4 regions of the Arthrobacter sp. IK3 genome follow, and region 4 is predicted to be linked to each of the others. Evidence: riboswitches for the same ligand, from Rfam matches in the RefSeq annotation. Region 4 holds a riboswitch; each other region holds the start of a gene.
What was found. A riboswitch is a leader RNA that binds a small molecule or an ion and turns the genes downstream of it on or off. The one in region 4 is predicted to bind S-adenosylmethionine.
Positions count from the first base shown of each region.

Region 1: another riboswitch for S-adenosylmethionine. It lies ahead of ACSLGO_RS08765 (MetQ/NlpA family ABC transporter substrate-binding protein); the one in region 4 lies ahead of ACSLGO_RS04115 (LLM class flavin-dependent oxidoreductase).
Region 2: another riboswitch for S-adenosylmethionine. It lies ahead of ACSLGO_RS09950 (bifunctional o-acetylhomoserine/o-acetylserine sulfhydrylase); the one in region 4 lies ahead of ACSLGO_RS04115 (LLM class flavin-dependent oxidoreductase).
Region 3: another riboswitch for S-adenosylmethionine. It lies ahead of ACSLGO_RS12280 (flavin reductase family protein); the one in region 4 lies ahead of ACSLGO_RS04115 (LLM class flavin-dependent oxidoreductase).

Region 1 is NZ_JBPPSW010000005.1:201,348-206,374, forward strand. It holds gene ACSLGO_RS08755 (methionine ABC transporter permease) at 1-30, opposite strand, end outside; gene ACSLGO_RS08760 (methionine ABC transporter ATP-binding protein) at 32-1,060, opposite strand; gene ACSLGO_RS08765 (MetQ/NlpA family ABC transporter substrate-binding protein) at 1,071-1,952, opposite strand; SAM riboswitch class IV at 2,030-2,149, opposite strand; gene ACSLGO_RS08770 (macrolide 2'-phosphotransferase) at 2,384-3,298, shown strand; gene ACSLGO_RS08775 (TetR/AcrR family transcriptional regulator) at 3,420-4,103, shown strand; gene ACSLGO_RS08780 (sulfate/molybdate ABC transporter ATP-binding protein) at 4,192-5,027, opposite strand, start outside.
Region 2 is NZ_JBPPSW010000006.1:164,390-169,416, forward strand. It holds gene metX (homoserine O-acetyltransferase MetX) at 1-913, opposite strand, end outside; gene ACSLGO_RS09950 (bifunctional o-acetylhomoserine/o-acetylserine sulfhydrylase) at 910-2,226, opposite strand; SAM riboswitch class IV at 2,294-2,410, opposite strand; gene ACSLGO_RS09955 (VOC family protein) at 2,535-3,176, shown strand; gene ACSLGO_RS09960 (hypothetical protein) at 3,308-4,264, shown strand; gene ACSLGO_RS09965 (glycoside hydrolase family 2 protein) at 4,379-5,027, opposite strand, start outside.
Region 3 is NZ_JBPPSW010000008.1:133,797-138,823, forward strand. It holds gene ACSLGO_RS12270 (M66 family metalloprotease) at 1-1,034, shown strand, start outside; gene ACSLGO_RS12275 (PhzF family phenazine biosynthesis protein) at 1,092-1,949, opposite strand; gene ACSLGO_RS12280 (flavin reductase family protein) at 1,979-2,485, opposite strand; SAM riboswitch class IV at 2,537-2,656, opposite strand; gene ACSLGO_RS12285 (PhzF family phenazine biosynthesis protein) at 2,782-3,618, shown strand; gene ACSLGO_RS12290 (replication-associated recombination protein A) at 3,733-5,027, shown strand, end outside.
Region 4 is NZ_JBPPSW010000002.1:294,861-299,887, reverse strand. It holds gene ACSLGO_RS04125 (CoA-binding protein) at 1-346, opposite strand, end outside; gene ACSLGO_RS04120 (alpha/beta fold hydrolase) at 431-1,204, opposite strand; gene ACSLGO_RS04115 (LLM class flavin-dependent oxidoreductase) at 1,285-2,679, opposite strand; SAM riboswitch class IV at 2,713-2,828, opposite strand; gene ACSLGO_RS04110 (ABC transporter ATP-binding protein) at 3,228-4,055, shown strand; gene ACSLGO_RS04105 (aliphatic sulfonate ABC transporter substrate-binding protein) at 4,170-5,027, shown strand, end outside.

The DNA of each region.
Region 1 (5,027 bases), on a different contig from region 4:
CTGCGGAGTGAGCGGTATCAGGTCCTCCATGTCAGCCCAGCTCCGTAACTTTGAGTCCGTGCCCGGCGGCAGCCAGGGCAGTGTCGATTGCGGAATCCCCGCCCTTGAGGGCGAGGGTCAGGTGGCCGAATGCCCGGCCGGCGACGTCGTTGATTCCGCCGTAGACCAGCTCGAAGTCCACCCCGGCAGCCGCAAGTTCCAGGAATACCGCCGCCTGTGAAGCGGAACCGTCCCGAAACGACAGCGTGACCAGCCGGCCCTCGTGCCGTGAGCGCAGTGCCTGGAGTTCCGCTGCGGACGGCACGCCGCGCACAACCGTGGAGACGAACCTGCGGGATGAATCCTGCCGGGGATTTGAAAACACGTCGAAGACCTCACCCTGTTCCACGATCCTTCCGCGCTCCATGACAGCAACCCGGGTGGCGAGGTCCCGGATCACTTCCATTTCATGCGTGATAACCACGATGGTGATGCCCAGTTCCTGGTTTACCCTGCGCAGCAGCGCGAGGACTTCGTGTGTCGTTTCCGGGTCGAGCGCAGATGTGGCCTCGTCCGCCAGCAGGATCTTCGGCGAGGCGGCCAGGGCACGTGCAATCCCGACGCGCTGCTTCTGCCCCCCGGAAAGCTGTTCAGGGTAGCTGTCGGCCTTGTCCGCGAGCCCGGTGAATTCAAGGAGCTCATTGGTGCGTTCGGCGATTTGGGCCCTGCTCCGCCCGGCGACCCGCAGCGGATACGCGATGTTGTTCCGCACGGTCTTGGAACTGAAGAGGTTGAACTGCTGGAAGATCATGCCGATGTCCTGGCGGAGTGTCTTCAGCTTCCTCTCCGGCACACCGGAGACACTGCGGCCGTCCACCGTGATGTCTCCGGACGTGCAGGTTTCCAACCCGTTGATGAGCCTGACGAGGGTGCTCTTGCCCGCCCCGGAGTACCCGATGATTCCAAAGATCTCCCCCGGTTCAATCTCCAGGCTGATGTCTTCCAGGGCGTTGACTGCCAGGTTGCCCTTCCGGGCAGCCGGATAGATCTTAGTGACGCTGCGCAGTGTTATGAGGGCCATGGTTCCGCGTTTACTTGCCCAGGTTCCGAATGTCTTCCTGGACATCCGCGAGGGACGCCTGCAGGTCCGCCTGCGGCACTTTCAGGAAGCGGGCAGTGTTGCCCGAGGCTTTCTGGACACCGTCCTGCACCGCCTGGGTGTCCTGGTAGATTTCCACCAGCTTCTGGTACGTGGCGTTTTCCTCCTCACCCGCGCGGGCAGCGAAGATGTTCACGTACGGAATCGCCTTGGGATCCGCGGGGTCGTCCTGGGCTATGGCGTCGGCAGCGCTGAGCCCGGCGTCTTCGACGAAGTCGTTGTTGATGATCGCCGCAGCAACGTCCGGCAGCGAGGTAGGCGTGAGCGAGGCTTCCAGGGTGGTGACCTTCACCTTGGACTTTGCCTCATCAATGTCATCAAGGGTGGCGAAGGCACTGCCGCCGTCGGTAAGCGAGACGAGCCCTGCGGACTGCAGCACCAGAAGACCCCGGGCCAGGTTGCTTTCGTCATTGGGCACCGCCACGGTGGCACCGGCGGGGATGTCTTCCACCGAACCGTACTGGGTGGAGTACAGGCCCAGCGGATAGATGGCGGTGGAACCCACCGGCACCAGATCCTCGCCGGAGGATTCGTTGTAGCGCGCAAGGTAGATGATGTGCTGGAACTGGTTCAGGTCCAGCTCCCCCTCAGTCAGCGCCGGATTGGGCTGCGTGTACTCTGCGAAATCAATGATTTCGACGTCGATGCCCTCGGCCTCGGCCGCTTCCTCGTACGTCGCCCAGTAGGGATCACTGGCACCGACGACGCCGATTTTGACGGTTCCTTCGTCACCCTCGGCTGAACCGCAGGCCGCCGCTCCCGCGAGAAGGAGCGGCACGGCGGCAAGGGCAAGGAACTTCCGGTTGATCTTCATTTTGTGGTTTCTCTCCGGTCAGGATCGCGGCGGGCCGCGAAGAAGGGGTGCGCTGGCCGCTGTGAGGGCAGTGCCCGGCGCCGTACTTGCCCTGCGGGAAGTCCCGCGGCAGGGCCGAATCTTCACCTGGAGCACCCCGCTTACGACGAGAGGGTTGCTGTCCAGCCGGCCAGGGCCTGTGGCTGGAACTCTTGATTCATGGATCACGCTAGGACCGGAAAGCCCCAGGTGCCACTCCACTGACGTTCGGCGTCGCGTGCCGTCACACGGAGACCATGTCCGCAACAGAAGGACACAAATCCGCGGTGCGGACGGTTTCGGTACGTCCGGCCCGGATTCCCAAACGGCGCCCCAATGGGTAAAGCTGGGAGGCATGGTCCCACCGGGTCTGCCAGCGGATGAGTGTGGGATGCCCCCGGAGAGAGGAAGCAATGAGCCCTGAGACGGCAGCGGAAGTCCCGCCTGCACCTAAGGAGGTCTGCGCGCTGGCAGCGTCCCATGGATTGTTCCTGGATGCAGACTCTGTTGAATTCAATGAAGCGGGCCTCGATTACCGGGTTGTCTTTGCTGCGGAGTCCGGTACCGGGAAGACGTGGGTGCTGCGGCTGCCGCGCCGCCCGGACGTCGCAGCGAACCAGGAACGTGAGGAAGCGATACTTGCCTTCGTACGGCCGCGGCTCAGCGTCGCAGTGCCCGACTGGAAGATCCAGGAACCGGACCTTGTCGCTTACCCGCTCCTCCCGGGGAGTCCGGGCCTCACCATCGGTGAAGGAAACCAGCCGGTCTGGCATTTCGACCCGGCGTCGAGCGGCTACCTCGCGTCATTGGGAGACCTCATAGCCTCCCTGCACGGCACCGACACGCTCGCCGCTGCAGCCGCCGGCGTCCCCGTTGAGACCCCTGAACAAGTCCGCGCACGCTGGGCCAGGGCACTCGATGACGCGCTGGCTGAGTTCCGCATTGATTCGGGCCTACTTGACGGCTGGCGGCGGTGGCTCGATGACGACGGGTTGTGGCCGGAACGTACGGTACTCACGCACGGCGAGCTGTACCCGGCCCATCTCCTCCTCGATGATGCTGACCGGATCGTCTCGGTCCTGGACTGGACCACAGCCAAAGTCAGCGACCCGGCGTTGGAGTTTATGTATGTCCGGCTCGTCTCTCCGGATTCCTTCGACGCCGTGGTGAGCCGCTACCGGGACACGGCGGGCGTTGCCGAGCCCCGCCTGGCTGAGCGCTGCAGTGCACTGATCGCTGCCGGTCCATTGAACTACGCGATGTTCGCCCTGACCACCGGCCGGCCGGAACACCGGGAAGCCGCCCGGGCCCAGTTGCTGCAGTCCTAGGGGCGGCGCATCGATTTTCCTCCACCCTGGGATTGCCGCTGAACGGGTTTACACTGTAAACGGAACCGGATTCGGCAGGCAGTCCGGGAATGAACCGGTACAACCGCTCGGAGGCAGTCCCATGGCAGCGAACCAGCCGCTCAGCCCCGCAGGTATTGCCCGAACGGCGGCGCGGATAGCGGATGAAGAGGGCCTGGAGGCGGTCAGCATGCGCCGGGTCGCCGGAGATCTTGGTGTCTCCGCCATGGCGCTCTACCGCCACGTTGCGGGGCGCGGGGAGCTGCTCCTGCTGATGGCTGACGCCGTGAAGAGCCATTCACTGCTGCCAGAGGGCGAACAGCGGTGGCAGGACATGCTGGCCCACATGGCCGGATCCCTATGGCGGACCTTCACTGCCCACCCCTGGCTGCTTGGCATCATTCTTAGCCCCCGCAGCCTGGTCAACCTCGCCGCGCCGGCTGATGTGGAACGGCTGCTGTCCGCGCTCTCCGCCGCCGGCCTGGATGAAGACGAGGGTTTCGACTGCCTGCTGGGCATCTCGGCCGCAGTCATCGGCACCGTGACCGTTGCCGGGGCTGCCGGCCCGGCAGGTGCCTCCCCTGCGCGGGCGGGGTCTAATCCGGCTGCTTCCGCACCGGCCGGGTCCGGGCAGGACGCAGGCGAACCGGAGCCGCAGGACACTGACGGCCATCCCCGGGCCAACCGCTTCGGACACCGCAGCATCAACGACGAGGTCTCCCGTCAGTCACTGGACTTCCTGGTGGCGAATTTCATCCGTGGCATCGAATCCAGCCGAGCCAGTTGAGAGCTTTGGCCGCCTCGAGATCCTGGTGAACAATGCCCATGCGTCGGAGCAGGCTTCCATTCTGGCGTAGTCTCCCCATCAAGCTGTATTAAACGGTGCGCCACCCCGGTACCGCCGAAGCCGGGTAGCTGGTCACTGCGGAAGCATCGAGCAGGAACTCCGCCTCCTCGCCCACCACCAGGGACAATTCAGCCGCGGCGGCGGGGCTGATGTCCGCCGCCAGTCCGGCGCCCCGCACCCGGATCCGGTCCCCCTGGGGCTCAAGGTCCGTCACCGTTACGCCGAGGATCTCCCGGCCCGGGTCCGCCGTGCCGGCGGCGCCGGGCCTTCGAACCGCAATGGCCGACGGCGGAAACACGGCTAGCAGCGGGACGCCCTGTACACCAGCGCCGGCGTCGGGCACTGCGAACGACAGTCCTCCGGCAGCCAGGAGGCGGTTCCCGCGGACGTTCCCCCGAACCAGGTTGAGCCCGGCAAGGCTGGCCGTGAAGGGGTTCTGCGGGCGGCGCAGCACTTCGGCCGGCGGGCCGGACTCGACGATCCGGCCTTCCTGCATTACCAGGACCCGGTTGGCCAGGGTCAGGGCATCGAGCACGTCATGCGTGACGATCAGGGCGCTGCGCCCGGCCAGCACCCGCTTCAGCAGCCTGCGCATCAGCGGAACCGTTTCAACATCCAGGGCGGCCATCGGCTCATCCAGCAGCAGCAGGTCCGGTTCCGCAGCCAGGGCACGGGCCAGCGCCACGCGCTGCGCCTGGCCACCCGAAAGTTCCCCCGGCCGTTTGGCGGCCAGTGCAGCGGCATCAGCTTCGGCGAGCCAGCGACGGGCAGCTGCCTGTGCCTTCCTGCGCGGAACACCCGTGCTGCGCGGACCGAACGCAACGTTCTCCTCCGCACTCAGGTGCGGAAAAAGCAGCGCTTCCT
Region 2 (5,027 bases), on a different contig from region 4:
CCCGGGTGACATCGTGGCTCATCAGCGCCTCGGTGAGGATGACGTAGCTGTTGGCGTCGAACCTTCCTGCGAGCTTTGTCCCCTGGTGGTCCAGGTAGCTCTCCACCTGGTAGCGGCCGCGTTCTGCCGGGAGGGCAGCACCGAGCGGGTCCTCCCCCGGCTGCGGCGTCCGGCCGAACCGGTACTGAAGTTCGGCCTCGGACCGGTAGGTAATGTGCGCAATCCGCCGCGCCAGGCCCAGTCCCGCCACGGGGGCACGGCCGTTGTAGTAGTCCCCGCCGTTGTAGTCCGGGTCCAAACGGATTGCCGCCACCTGCGCCTGGGCAAAGGCGATCTGCTCACCGGTGCTGGCCGCCGTCGCTGCTATCACCGCGCACCGGGCCACCCGTTCGGGTTCCGTTACCGCCCACTCGAGTGCCCGGGCGCCGCCGAGCGATCCGCCCAGCACCGTGTGCCAGCGCCGGATGCCCAGCTGGTCCGCCAGCCGGGCTTCGGCGTGCACGGAATCCCGAATGGTCACGAACGGAAAGCGCGAACCCCACGGCAGTCCGTCCGGATCCGCGGACCCCGGCCCGGTGGAACCGTAACAACCCCCGAGCATGTTGATGGAGACAACGAAGAAGCGGTCGGTGTCGATGGTCTTCCCCGGGCCGACCAGTCCGTCCCACCAGCCCGGCTCATCCGAACTGCCTTGCGCAACGTGAGTACTCCCCGTCAAGGCATGCGGAACAAGGACGGCGTTGGACGCGTCGCTGTTCAGCTCGCCCCAGGTTTCGTAGCCCAGCACAACGTCCGGAAGGACACCGCCGGTTTCGAGTTTGAGGTCACCGATGGGGGCGTACCGCAGCACCCCGTCAAGAACGCGGACAGGGTGCTGCGGTGCAGGCGGGTAGGTGGTCACGCTGTACTTCATGCTCCCTTGGCGGCGCGGAAACCGGCATCGAGATCCGCAATGATGTCATCGATGTGCTCAAGGCCAACCGAGAGGCGGACCAGCCCCGGGCTGACGCCCGCCGCCGCCTGGGCCTCGGCCCCGAGCTGGCTGTGGGTCGTGGACGCCGGGTGGATCACCAGGGAGCGCACGTCCCCCACGTTGGCCACGTGCGAGTGCAGTTCGAGCCCATCGACGAAGCGCTTGCCTGCTTCCACACCGCCTTCAATTTCAAAGGACACAATCGCTCCGGTTCCCCGGGGACCGTACTTGCGTCCCCTCTCGTACCACGGGCTCGACTCAAGCCCTGCGTACGCAACCGAGATAACGTCGTCGTGCGCTTCAAGCCACTGCGCGACGGCGACGGCGTTTTCGACGTGCCGCTCCACGCGCAGGCTGAGGGTCTCCAGCCCCTGGGCGAGGAGGAACGCATTGAACGGAGACAGCGCCGAACCGAGGTCCCGGAGCAGCTGGACCCGGGCCTTGAGGATGTAGGCCAGGTTGGCCCCGAGGACGCCGCCGGCGCCGAGGTCCCTCGCGTAGACGAGTCCGTTGTAGCTCTCGTCAGGGGTGTTGAAGCCGGGGAACTTCTCCGGGTCCGCACCAAAGTCGAAGTTTCCGGAGTCCACGATCACGCCGGCAATAACGGTGCCGTGCCCGCCGAGGTACTTGGTGGCCGAGTGCACCACGATGTCCGCTCCCCATTCAATGGGACGGATCAGGTACGGAGTGGAGAGCGTGTTGTCCACGATTAGCGGGACGCCTGCCTCATGCGCCGCGCCGGAAATCCCCTCAATGTCCAGGACGTCCTGGCGGGGATTGGACACCACCTCGCCGAAGAAGGCCTTGGTGTTGGGCCGCACCGCTTCGCGCCACTGGTCGAGGTTGTCCGGGTCAGCAACAAACGTGACGTCGATGCCGAACTTCTTCAGCGTCTGCTTGAAGAGGTTGTACGTGCCCCCGTAAAGGCTGGGGCTGGCCACAATGTGGTCGCCGGCCTGGGCGAGGTTCAGGATGGCGTACGTTTCGGCTGCCTGGCCGGAGGCGAGCAGCAGCGCTCCGAGGCCCCCCTCCAGGGACGCAATGCGGTTCTCCACCGCTTCCTGGGTGGGGTTGCCGATCCGGGTGTAGATCGGTTCGAGTTCCGCCAGCGCGAACCGGTTGGCTGCCGCTTCGGCGCTGGGAAAGACGAAGGACGAGGTTTGGTAGATGGGCAGGGCGCGGGCGCCGGTTACGGCGTCGGGCTCCTGACCTGCATGGATCTGGCGTGTTTCGAAGGACCAGTTGGCAGACATTGTGTGCTCCCTTTATGACCAGGGGCCCCACAGGGTCGAGTCCGGGATACTCCGGAGCGACACGTGTGGCCCGCGCTTGCCGGTACGCCTGTTTGCGTACGGCCAGGTCTTCACCCGGGGCACCCCACCGCGGTTGGAGGGTTGCCGGCCAGCAAGCCGGGGCTATCTGCTGGCACTCATGACCTGTACCAATAGAACCAACGCTCCGGCAGTTGTGCAACCCATATGACGCAGCGTGAAAGTGCCGCATTACGGCGCTTAGGCTTGCCTTAGTCGAGACACAGGTCACAACGTGCCAAGATGTTCGCATGCGCCTGGATCACGTCTCTTACGCCTGCGAATCCGACGGCCTGCTGGCCACCACGGAACGCATTGCTGCTGCCCTGGGAACTGACTTCGTCAAAGGCGGAGTCCATCCCCGTTTCGGTACCCGCAACATGATCCTCCCGCTGGCCAACCACCAGTATGTTGAGGTTGTTGAAGTACTGAACCACCCCGCCTCGGACAAGGCCCCGTTTGGACAAGCCGTCCGTGCACGCTCCGACGCCGGCGGCGGCTGGATGGGCTGGTGTGTTGCCGTTGAGGACCTTGCTCCCTTCGAAGAACGCCTTGGCCGCTCCTCCGTCCCCGGCAACCGCAAGTTCCCCGACGGACAGGAACTCACCTGGCGGCAGATCGGCATCAACGGGCTGATCGCCGACCCGCAGGTTCCCTACATGCTCCGCTGGGATGAGGACAAGGCAGACCTTCACCCCTCCCGTGCCCTGGAAGGCACCGTCTCGCTGCAGTCGCTCACCATTGCCGGCTCGGCCGCACGGGTGACCGAGTGGCTGGGCATGCCCGTCGAAAAGCCGCTCGAGTCCGTGGATGTCACCTGGGTCTCTCCCAAGGGCACCCCCGGCATCATGTCCGTCACCTTTGCCACCGAGAAGGGTCTCGTCGAGATCTAGTTCTAGCTCCGGTCTGCGGTTCTGCTGCCAGTTGCAGCTGGCAGCAGAACCGCAAACCAGTCGGCTCCCTGTCATCCACATTTGGGGCCAGGACACTGGTGGGATTGCTTGCCTGCCCGTAGAGCTACGGAATGGATGCAGAACTTTTATTCGTAGCCGACGGTCATGCCGGACTGGGCAAGCCACTGTCCGAACGTTGCCTGGCCGGGGAACTGGTTCGTCTGAGGCGCGGCGTTTACGTCGACGCTGTCGCATGGGGCCGGTTGCCTCCCCGGGAGCGTGAACGGCTAAGGATACTGGCGGCTGTCGAGTCCGCCGTGGGGACCCGCGTCCTGGTACAGGAGACGGCAGCAGTCATTTGGGGCATTCCCGTCGTCGGTGCGTTGCCTGAGATTCTGCTTCTGGCATCCACCCGTTCGCACGGCCGGCGCCGGGGCGACCTGCGTTGGACCAGGCGGAAACTGCTGGATCCACTGGTTGTGTATGCCGGGGTGGAACTCACGTCCCGCGCGCAGACCGTTATTGACATGGCCGCCTATCTGCCCTTTGAACGGGCCCTTCCAGCTATGGACCATGCCCTCCGTCCTGACATGTTGAAAGGGTTCTCTCCGCTCAGCAAAGATGACCTTCGCCTTGTTGCAGGCAGGCTTCCGGATTCCGCCAAACGTAGCCGGGCATTACGGGTCCTGGAGTTCGCTGACGCCCGCTCTGAATCACCGGGTGAGTCGTTCTCCCGAGCTATCCTCCGCCGGCATGGGTTTCCAGCACCGGAACTGCAGCAGGAATTCCGGTCCCCCGGCGGAAAACTCCTCGGCCGCACTGACTTCTTTTGGCGCGAACACAGACTGGTCGGCGAATTCGACGGTGCTGTGAAGTACGGACGAAACGTTGGGGATCCCCGCACCCAAACAATGCAGCCGTCCTGGGAGACGCTCGTTCGGGAGAAGCGGCGTGAAGACGCCATTCGGGCGACTGGTGTGGGATTCGTGCGATGGTCCTGGACCGATCTCCAAGGTTCACCGCAGAATCCCGACGGACTGGTCCAGCGGCTGGTGAGGGCGGGTCTGCCCCGAAAACGACGTCGATGATCCCGCTGCCAGTTCCGATATCCGCTCACGACTGGCAGTTCTGCTGCCGGTTCTAACCGGGAGCAGAACTGCTAGGCGGTCGATTCCGTGGAAACCGGCAGCAGAACCGGCAGGCTACCGGACGAAGGCACGAAGCAGGTCCGCGTTCAAACCGCGGACGACGGCGGGATCCACCTTGAGCACCCGGCGGTCGTAGGTGAGCAGCCCGTTGACCTCATCCTCGACGTCGGTGAGCTGGGTGTAGACGGTGGCGGCAAGGCCTTCCCGCAGAGCCGGCTCGATCTGTTCGCGGTGCAGTGCCGTGAACGCTTTCTCGAGCTCGGCCCGGCTGCGCAGGGTTTTGCCGTAGCCAAAGACTTTGGTGTTCCAGGTGTGTCCTTCGACGGGGAGGCTGAAGCCGCCGTACTCGGAGAGGACGATGACCCGCGGGTCCCGCTGCCACCGCCGGCGGATATGGAAGGGAACGGCGTACACGTGCAGACTCTTGGCGTCGCCGGCACCCTGGTCATGCCAACCGCTGGCATGGTCAATGGTCCGGGTAGCATCCAGCTCCCGGAGCTCAGCAGCGACGTCGGCGGCGTCGAACTGGCCCCAACCCTCGTTGAACGGAACCCAGACGGCGATGCTGGGAACGCTCCGGAGCAGCCCAACGGTCTCCCGCACTTCACGGCGGAACGCCTCGCGGCCGGAGGCGTCGCTGCGGCCGAACTTCGCATACCGGCGGTCGCTCCTGCTTCCCCGGCCCGGCAGCGGCACAGGTTCA
Region 3 (5,027 bases), on a different contig from region 4:
TGGACACAGCCGGTTTCACCGAGAGCACCACCCGGGTGCTCCCTGCGGGTGGAAGCCTGCTGGTAGACGGCGGCCACTGCCTGGTGCTGGGAGAAGACCTCGGCGTCACCGTGCCCAAGGACAAAACGCTGTGCGCCGACACGGCCGCCCAGCGCTGGTTCCAGGATGCGCGCGGAGCCATTCACAGCGAACTGCGTCCTGACCTGTGCCTGGTGGCCGGAACGCCGGTCAGCACGTCCCCGTGTGCCCGGACGTCGGGAGCCCAGGTGTGGATCCAGGAAGCTGACGGACACCTCAAGAGCGCTGTCTCGAGCTATCTGGACTTCTACCGCAACCAGGGAATTGCGGGAATGTACGGGAGGACAAACGGCTCCAACCAGGTCTGGACCGGGCTGGCTGCGGCCGGCAGCCCCGGGACGGCCGTGCTGAGCGCGGCCAGTCTCGCTACTATCGCCGGCCTGGATTTCGCCGTTGCGTCAACGGACGCGTTTATCCGGGTGAACGGAGCAGGCCTTGAAGCCGGGGACCCGGCTGCCGCAGCAGAGCTCAAATCCCTCCTGGCCGCGAATGGATTCATGGAAAGCTCCGAGAAGTACCTGCCGGAGGGCAGCCGGCTGCAGGTCAACAACGGCCACTGCCTGGTGTTGGGGGAGGACCTCGGCGTCACCGTGCCCATCAGCAAGAACGCCTGCGCGGATACGGATGAGCAGCGCTGGTTCATGGACACCCGCGGCGCCATCCACAGCCAGGCCCGCCCCGACCTGTGCCTGGTGCCGGCAACTCCGGTAAAGGCAGCGCCGTGCGCACCGGCTGACGGATCCCAGGTATGGCTTCCGGAGGCTGACGGGCACATCAAGAGCGCCGTCTCGAGCTACCTCGACTTCTACCGGGAGCGGGGATTCGCCGGCATGTACGCGAAGAACTCGGGCGCAAACCAAATCTGGACCGGACTCCAGGCAGCTGCGAATCCGGGACTGGCCGCACTGAATTCCGACAGTCTGGCTGTGCTGTTCCGGGTGGGACTTGATGCCTAGCTGAGCCCCCGGTGGTGCGCGTCCGGAGGCAGCGACGCACACCACCGGGCCGGCGCATCAGATCCTGATGGTCCCGGAGATGAGGGTCCTGGACTCGCCGCCCACCCAAATGTCCCCGCCGTCGGCTTCCACCTGGACGCGGCCGGTTCGGCCCAGGACCGTCCCCTGCGCGGCGGTGTACGTCGACGGCGCCCTTCCACTGCCAATCAGCCACTGAGCTGCACCGGCGTTGAAACTCCCCGTCACGGGGTCCTCACAGGGAAGCTCATCGGAGATGAAGGTGCGTACTTCAAACTCGCTCGCGGCGCCGCCGGGGTGCGGGCCGATGACGCCGACGGCCAGGCCGGCCATGGCCGGGTAGTCGGGCCGGATGGCCAGTACCTGAGCTGCCGATTCGAGCAGCACACCGATCCACTCTGGCCCGTTGACCAGCCAGGCAGCGTCCTTCAGCGCCTCACGGGGAAGCCCCAGGCCGGCCGCCACACGGTCCAGGACGTCCCGGGCAACAGGCCCGAACCGTGTCAGTTCCGGAGCCGCGAAGGCCAGCAGGCCGGCGTCGTCCGCCTTGATCCGCACCAGGCCGGCGGCGGATTCCTGGACGAGGATGCCTTCCTGCCGGGGTTTGCCTCCGGCTTCCAGCCAGGCATGGGCAGAGCCGAGGGTGGGATGCCCGGCGAACGGCAGCTCCTCGGTGGGCGTGAAGATCCGGACACGGTAGTCGGCCTTCGGAGCCGTTGGCGGGAGGAGGAACGTGGTCTCGGCCAGGTTGGTCCAGTTCGCAAACTGCTGCATCCGGGCGGTGCTGAGCCCGGAGGATTCAAGGACGACGGCAAGCGGATTGCCGCCGAAGGCCTCGGAACTGAACACATCAATCTGGGCGAACGGGCGGTCGGACGCGGGAGTTTCGGGAGTCACTATCTGAGCTTAGTGAAGTGGGTGCCGGCTCAGGCAAATGCCGGAACCGCGAGATTCCGGAAGGCAGAGCCGTGAAAGACCAGCGGCTCATGTGCGCCGTCGTGGGTTGAGTAGCCGTGGACGCGGAGCAGGACGACGGCGTGATCCCCGGCAGGTATCTCGTTCTCGACTGACGTTTCGAGCCAGAGGGCGGCCTCGTCCAGGAACAGGGCGCCCGTTTCGGTTTCGTGCAGGCTCAGCCCGGCAAAGCGGTCGCCGTCGCGGGAAGCGATCTGGCGGCAGACGCCGTCGTGCCCCGTGCCTAGGACAGACACGCCAATCCGTCCGGCAGTCCGCAGAACCGGCCAGGTGCGGGAAGTGTTCTGCACCGCGAACATGACCAGGGGCGGATCCATGGAGACGCCGACGGTGAAGGAGGACGCCACGATTCCCTGCGGTGCGCCGTCGATTTCCGCGCAGAGGGCTGCAATGCCGGATGGGAAGCGTCCAAAGGCCTGGCGCAGTGCGTTGGGATGGAGATCGGTTTCAAGTGCCATGGGGATTCCTCTGCCTGACGCGCAGCCTGCTGCGTGAACCGCGGAAGGCCAGCGCTGTACTTGCCGGACCGGGAGATCCACCGGAACGGCCGAATCGTCACCTGGAGCACCCCGCTACGGCGAGAGGGTTGCCGTCCAGCCGGCCAGGGCCTGTGGCTGGAACTCTTGATTCTGGCTACCAATCTAGGAGCCGTAATGTCCCGGGGCAAACATCCGTCACATTACGGCCACGCCGGGCAACACTTCGTAACGGCACGTCTTCCCGCACTCCCGCAGACAGCCATTACAGTGTCCGCATGAGACAACGCTGGTTCAAACAGGTAGACGTCTTCGGCAGCAAGCCGTATCAGGGCAACCCGCTGGCCGTGGTCCTGGATGGAGAAGACCTCGACGACGAGGCGATGCTGCAGTTCGCCCGCTGGACGAACCTCTCCGAAACCACTTTTGTCCTTCCCGCTACGCAGGACGAGGCGGATTACCGGGTGCGGATCTTCACGCCCGGCGGGGAGATTCCGTTCGCCGGACATCCGACGCTGGGAACCTGCCACGCGTGGACCGAGGCCGGCAACACACCGATCAAGCCCGGGCTGGTGGTGCAGGAATGCGGAATCGGGCTGGTGCCCCTGCGCGTCAACGCGGGCCTGGCGGCGTTTGCGGCTCCCCGGCTGATCCGCACCGGGCCGGTGGAGGAAGGGACACTGGCGCGCGTGACGGCTGCACTGGGGCTTACTCCGGACCAGGTCCGCGGACACCAGTGGGTGGACAATGGTCCCGGCTGGCTGGGCCTGCTGCTCCCGGATGCGGAGACCGTACTCTCGCTGCGTCCGGACCACGCCGCCATCGGCGACCTTCGGGTGGGTGTGATTGGCCCGCAGCCGGAATCAGCCGAGACGGACTTCGAGGTCCGCGCGTTCGCGCCCGGCCTGGGCGTGTCCGAGGATCCGGTTACCGGAAGCCTCAACGCCGGACTGGCCCAGTGGCTGATCGGCGACGGAATCGCCGAGGAACGCTACACCGTCACCCAGGGCACCGCTGTCCACCGCTCCGGGCTGGTCAGGGTCTTCACCCGCGAGGGGCGCATCTGGATCGGCGGGGAGTCTGTCACCTGCATCGACGGCTCCGTTTCCCTCTAATCCCATCCAGATGACAGAAACTGCACGTATGGAGCCCCATACGTGCAGTTTCTGTCATTTCGTTTGCGGGACGGGCGGAAACGCGGGGGGAGAGGGCACGGGTAGCCTTGAAGCGTGAATGACTTGTTCAACAGCGGCGAGGACCAGGACCAGCAGGACTACGACGACGACGCCGCGGAGACAGACTCCCGGCAGCGCCCGCGCAGCCCGCTTGCGGTACGCATGCGCCCGCGCAGCCTCGATGAGGTTGTTGGCCAGCAGCACCTGCTGGCCCCCGGGTCACCGCTGCGCACCCTGGCCGAAGCCCCGCAGGGCGGCCCGGCAGGCCCGTCCTCGGTCATGCTCTGGGGGCCGCCCGGAACCGGCAAGACCACCCTTGCGCACGTCGTGGCGCGGGGACAGGGCCGGAAGTTCGTTGAACTCTCGGCAATCACGTCCGGCGTCAAGGACGTCCGCCGGGTCATGGACGACGCGCTCACCGCCCGGGACCTGCACGGCATCACCACCGTCCTGTTCCTGGACGAGATTCACCGCTTCAACAAGGCACAGCAGGATGCGCTGCTGCCGGGAGTGGAGAACAGATGGGTTGTCCTGATTGCGGCAACCACGGAGAATCCGTCCTTCTCCGTGGTGTCCCCGCTGCTTTCCCGTTCCCTGCTGCTGACTCTCAAGCCCCTGACCGAAGCGGACATTTCCGGGCTGCTGCAGCGCGCCGTCGAAGATGAGCGGGGGCTGGCCGGCCGGGTCAGTCTCAGTGATGAAGCCCTTGAGCACCTGGTGCGCCTGGCGGCGGGGGACGCCCGCCGCGGGCTGACCGCGCTGGAGGCCGCTGCCGGCGTCGCGTACTCTGAACGCGACCCGGACGTGACCGTGCCCACCGTGGAGCTGGCACACGCAGAACAGGCCCTGGACGTTGCAGCCCTGCGCTATGACCGGGCCGGGGACCAGCACTATGACGTCACCAGCGCCTTCATCAAGTCCCTGCGCGGTTCCGACGTCGATGCCGCCCTGCACTACCTGGCCAAAATGCTGGAGGCGGGGGAGGACCCGCGCTTCATCTCCCGCCGGCTCATGATCTCCGCGGCGGAAGACGTTGGCATGGCTGATCCGACGGCGCTGCAGACAGCGGTAGCGGCGGCCCAGGCCGTGCAGATGATTGGCATGCCCGAGGGCAGGCTGATCCTGGCCGAGGCCGTGGTGCACATTGCCACCGCTCCAAAGTCCAACGCGTCCTACAAGGCGATTGGCGCCGCTACTGCGGACGTGCGGTCCGGATACGGGATTGGCGTGCCGGCGCATTTGCGCGACGCTCACTATCCGGGCGCGAAGCAGCTGGGCCACGGCAAGGGCTATATCTATTCCCATGACGCGCCGCATGGCATCGCCAAGCAGCAGTACGCGCCGGACGA
Region 4 (5,027 bases):
CACGCCTCGCGGCGTCTTCATCCACCACTCCCAGCTGCAGCCAGACGGCCTTGGCGCCTACCGCGATGGCCTGGTCCACGACGTCCCCCACCTTGGCCGAGTTCACGAAGCAGTCCACAACGTCCACCTGGCCGGGGATCTCCGCCAGCTTCCGGAAACCCTGCTGGCCGTCGAAGGCCTGGCCGGACAGGTTCACGGGAATGATCTCCATGCCCAGGGAGTCCCGGACAAACCGTGAAACCCCCACGGCGGGGCGGGCCGGGTTGTTCGAGAGGCCCACTACCGCCCAGCGGCCTTTAGACGTGAGCAGCCGGGTAACGACCTCGGGATCGTTGCGGTGCGCCATGCGGTACCTCCTTGAGTCGATGCAGGATTCCCACCCTACGCTCAGGGGAAAACGCACCCGGCACCGGGCCTATTCCAGCCGCCTTTAGTTCAGGAACGCCTCGACGGCGGTGGCCAGGATCCGGTCATCAAGCCCGTGCCAGCTCCCCTCCAGCAGCTGGAAAGAACCTTCCGGCAGCAGCTCGGCGGTTTCACGCGCCCATTCGCGCAGCCTGTCATCGCTTCCGGAACTCGCCAGCACCAGGACCGGAACGCGGATACCGGTCAGGGACCGCACATCGGTTTCCAGCAGCAGGGTCAGGTCATAGGAGATGGTGTGCGCGGCCGGCTCGAACGGACTGGTGTCCGAAGACTCAATCATCTCCGGCGGCACCCCGATGGACTCCTGGAACAGCCGTACGGCACCGGCCCGGTCACCTGCCGCCAGCAGCTCATCCAGTTCGGGGCGGATGTCCGGGTCCTCGTCACTGTCTTCGGTGAGCGGCGGTTCCACGGCGATCACGCTCGAAATGACGGCGGACTCCGAGGCGGCCCGCAGCGCCAGGACCGCGCCGGAGGAGGTTCCCAGCAGGGCCGCCGTTCCGCCCGCGGTCTCCACCACCGCCAGCAGGTCGTCTACCTCGGATTCGGGGGTGTACTGTTCCCCGTCCCCGCTCTCACCCTTGCCTCGGCGGTCATAGGTGTAGACGGTGTGCCCGGCGGCCAGCAGTTCGGCAACACCGGCCATCCCCGAGGTGGTCCGGTCCACCATCACGGGGTCCACCACCACCAGCGGCGGGCCTTCTCCCTGCCGTTGCCAGGCAATCGGCGTTCCGTCGGCGGAAAGCACACGTCCTGAGGCTTCGGCTGATGGATCCATGGGGTTCTCCTTAGCTGGAAGCTGCGGGTCCCTCAACGGTAGGAGCGCCGGGGAACCCGGTCAATGGCCGCCCCGGACTCCTAGCCGTTGACGGCGGGGGCCAGCCGGAACTTCGCGCCGCGGTGGTCTTCCGGCAGCTTGTCGCCGGCCCCGAAGAGCTTGTTGCGCAGCGTGCCGGGAGCGTATTCCGTGGGGTAGGCCCCGCGTTTCTGCAGCTCGGGCACCACATACTCCACCACGTCCTCGAAGGTGCCGGGCGTGACGGCGTAGGCCAGGTTGAAACCGTCGACGTCGGTTTCCTCCACCCAGCGGATCAACCCCTCCGCGACCTCCGCACCGGAGCCAACCAGGCGTGGACCAAGGCCGCCGATTCCCGCGCTGGCGGCGATGTCCCGCACCGTCCAGGGAGCGCCGTCGTCGTTCACCTTCTGGAAGTTCGCGGCCGCTGACTGGATGGCATTGGACTTCACGGCACCCAGCGGCTCATCAAGGTTGTAGGTGGAGAGGTCAACCCCCATCCAGCCGGAAAGCAGGGCCAGGGCGCCTTCGTCGCTCGTGTAGCGCTGGTAGTCCTGGTGCTTGGCCTCGGCTTCCTCGGCCGTGGCTGCGGTGATGATGGTCAGCAGGGTGTAGATGCGGATTGAGTGCCGGTCCCTGCCGGCAGCTTCAGCAGCGTCCCGGATCCTGGTGACGGTAGCTTTCAGCTTCTCCGGGGTGGGAGCGCCCACGAACACCGCTTCGGCGTTCTCCGCTGCGAAAGCGATGCCCCGCGGTGAGGCGCCGGCCTGGTAAATCACCGGGGTGCGCTGCGGGGAGGGCTCGGAAATGTGGATTCCGGGGACCTTGAAGTACTTGCCCTCATGGTTGATGTCATGGACCTTGGCGGGGTCGGTGAACACGCCGGATTCCCGGTCCCGCACCACGGCGCCGTCTTCCCAGGAGCCCTCAAGCAGCTTGTAGACCACCTCGAGGTATTCGTCCGCGTGGTTGTAGCGCTCGTCGTGCTCCAGCTGGTCTTCCTGGCCCATGTTGCGTGCCGCGGACGGCAGGTAGCCGGTCACCACGTTCCAGCCCACCCGTCCCTCGGTGAGGTGGTCCAGGGTGGAGAGCCGGCGCGCGAACGGGTACGGGTGCTCGTAGGCCGTCCCGGCGGTGACGCCGAAGCCGAGGTGCTCGGTCACCAGTGCCATCGCGGAAACCAGCAGCAGCGGATCGTTGACGGGCACCTGGGTGCCCTGGCGCAGGGTCGCGTCGTTGGAGGAGCCATAGACGTCATACGTGCCCAGCACGTCGGCAATGAAGATGCCGTCAAACAGGCCGCGTTCGCAGGTCTGCGCCAGGTGTGTCCAGTAGCTGAGCTTGGTGTAGTCCGCCGAGCGGTCGTCGGGATGGCGCCAGAGTCCCGGTGACTGGTGCCCAACGCAGTTCATGTCGAAGGCGTTGAAGCGGATCTGGCGGGCGGGCGTGGTGGCCATGAGGGTCCTTTGCATGCGGGACGCCGCGCAGGGGCGCCGTACTTGCCGCCGGCGGTCTTGCCGGTCGACCGGATCGTCATCTGGGGCACCCCGCTACGGGAGAGGGTTGCCGCCCAACCAGCCAGAGCTTCGCGTTGGGACTCATGATCCTGCGGGTTCAGTATGCGTCGGGCCCCCGGGGTGAGCGCAACCCCGGCCGTGTCACGCGGCGTAACCGCCGCCGTCGTGCTTCCCCTCCCTCATCCACCATCGAGATGACAGAAACTGCCCGTTTCAGCGCTGTAACGTGCAGTTTCTGTCATCTCGATGGAAGAGGAGCGGCATTCGAAATGTTACGCCGGGACTTGCCGGAAACAGGCTCCAGGGCGTTTAGTTGGGTCTTGACCATCCCGAGCGGCTGAGAGACCTGGATCAGTGAAGCCGCAGCAACCCTGGTCGTAGTACTTCCTCCTTGAGGCACTGCGATAGCGAGGTGGACGTCGCAGGAGGCCGGTTTTCGGCAGGACGTTTTCCGTAGGGTGCTACTGCCAGGACCGATGGAGTGTTCAATGACTGCTGTACTGTCCTCTGGGTCCCACGCCGTGTCCGCTGCTGCGCGCACCGCACCGGACACCGCCCTGTCCGTGACGTTCGACGGCGTTGGCCGCAGCTTCGGCTCCGGCGCAGACGCCCACGTGGTGCTCCGCGACATCAACTTTGAAGTCCGTCCCGGCGAAGTCCTGGCGATCCTGGGCTCCAGCGGCTGCGGCAAATCCACGCTGCTCCGCGCCACCGCAGGGCTCGACGCCGCTTCCACCGGCCAGGTGCTCATCGACGGAACCGCTGTCCACGGTATCGACGACCGCTGCGCCGTCGCATTCCAGGAGCCCCGGCTGCTGCCGTGGCAGACCCTGCAGGCCAACGTTGCGATTGGCCTGCCGAAGGGCACCAGCGCCAGCGAAGGCAAGGCCAAGGTTTCCGAACTGCTGAAGCTGGTGGAGCTGGACAGCTTCGCCAAGCACCAGCCCCGCGCGGTGTCCGGCGGCATGGCCCAGCGGGCGTCGCTGGCCCGCGCCCTGGCCCGCAAACCCGGCGTCCTGCTGCTGGATGAACCGTTCGGCGCCCTCGATGCCCTGACCCGGCTGAAGATGCAGGACCTGCTGCTGGACGTGCACCGCGCGGCCCCGGCGACCGTCCTGCTGGTCACGCACGACGTCGATGAAGCCCTCCAGTTGGCTGACCGGATCATCGTGCTGGGCCGCGAACCGGGCAAACCCGGCGCCACCATCACGCAGACCATCACCGTGCCCGGTGCCCGCCCCCGGGACCGCGCCTCTGCCGAGCTTGCCCGAATGCGCGGCGAGCTCCTGGCGAGCCTCGGCGTCGACCGCCACTAGGGCCCCTTTCCACCCGGTCCCGGCGTCCTGCCGGACCAAGCCGCAGCACCTTTGTGCCTGCAACCCCGGTTTTCCCTGAATTTTTTCCGCACCACCCGTCTCGAAGGAATCCCCATGAACAGCCGTTCCAGCTTCTCCCGCCGCCCGCCCCGCTTCTCCCGCCGCCCCCTCACCGCACTGGCAGCCACCGCCGCCGCGGTTTCGCTGGCCCTGACCGGCTGCGTTGCCGGCGAGGATTCCTCCGGCGCTGCCGCCAATGAGGCAGCCGACGGCGGCACCCTGAACATCGACTTCGCCACGTACAACCCGCTCAGCCTGGTGATCAAGGACCAGGGCTGGCTCGAAGCCACCCTCGAAGAGCAGGGCGTGGAGGTCAACTGGGTGCAGTCCGCCGGTTCCAACAAGGCCAACGAGGCCCTGCGGGCCGGAGCGATCGACGTCGGCTCCACCGCCGGTTCGGCAGCCCTGCTGGCCCGCTCCAACGGATCGCCGATCAAGACCATCAGCATCTACTCGCAGCCGGAATGGGCCGGGCTCCTCGTCTCACCCGACTCGGACATCACCTCCGTGGCGGACCTGGCCGGCAAGTCCGTGGCCGCCACCAAGGGTACGGACCCGTACTTCTTCCTGGTCCAGGCCCTGGAAGAGGCCGGCCTGAGCACCTCCGACGTGACGGTGGAGAACCTGCAGCACGCTGACGGCCGCACCGCCCTCGAGAACGGTTCGGTGGATGCCTGGTCAGGCCTGGACCCGATCATGGCCGGCGCCGAGCAGGCCGGGGCGAAGTTCCTCTACCGGAACCTGGACTTCAACACCTACGGCTTCCTGAACGCCACCGAGTCCTTCCTCGAGGACAAGCCGGAACTGGCGCAGACGGTTGTGGACGCCTACGAGAAGGCCCGCGCCTGGGCTGCCGAGAACCCCGAGGAAACCGCCCAGATCCTCGCCGACGTCGCCGGCCTGGACCTGGAG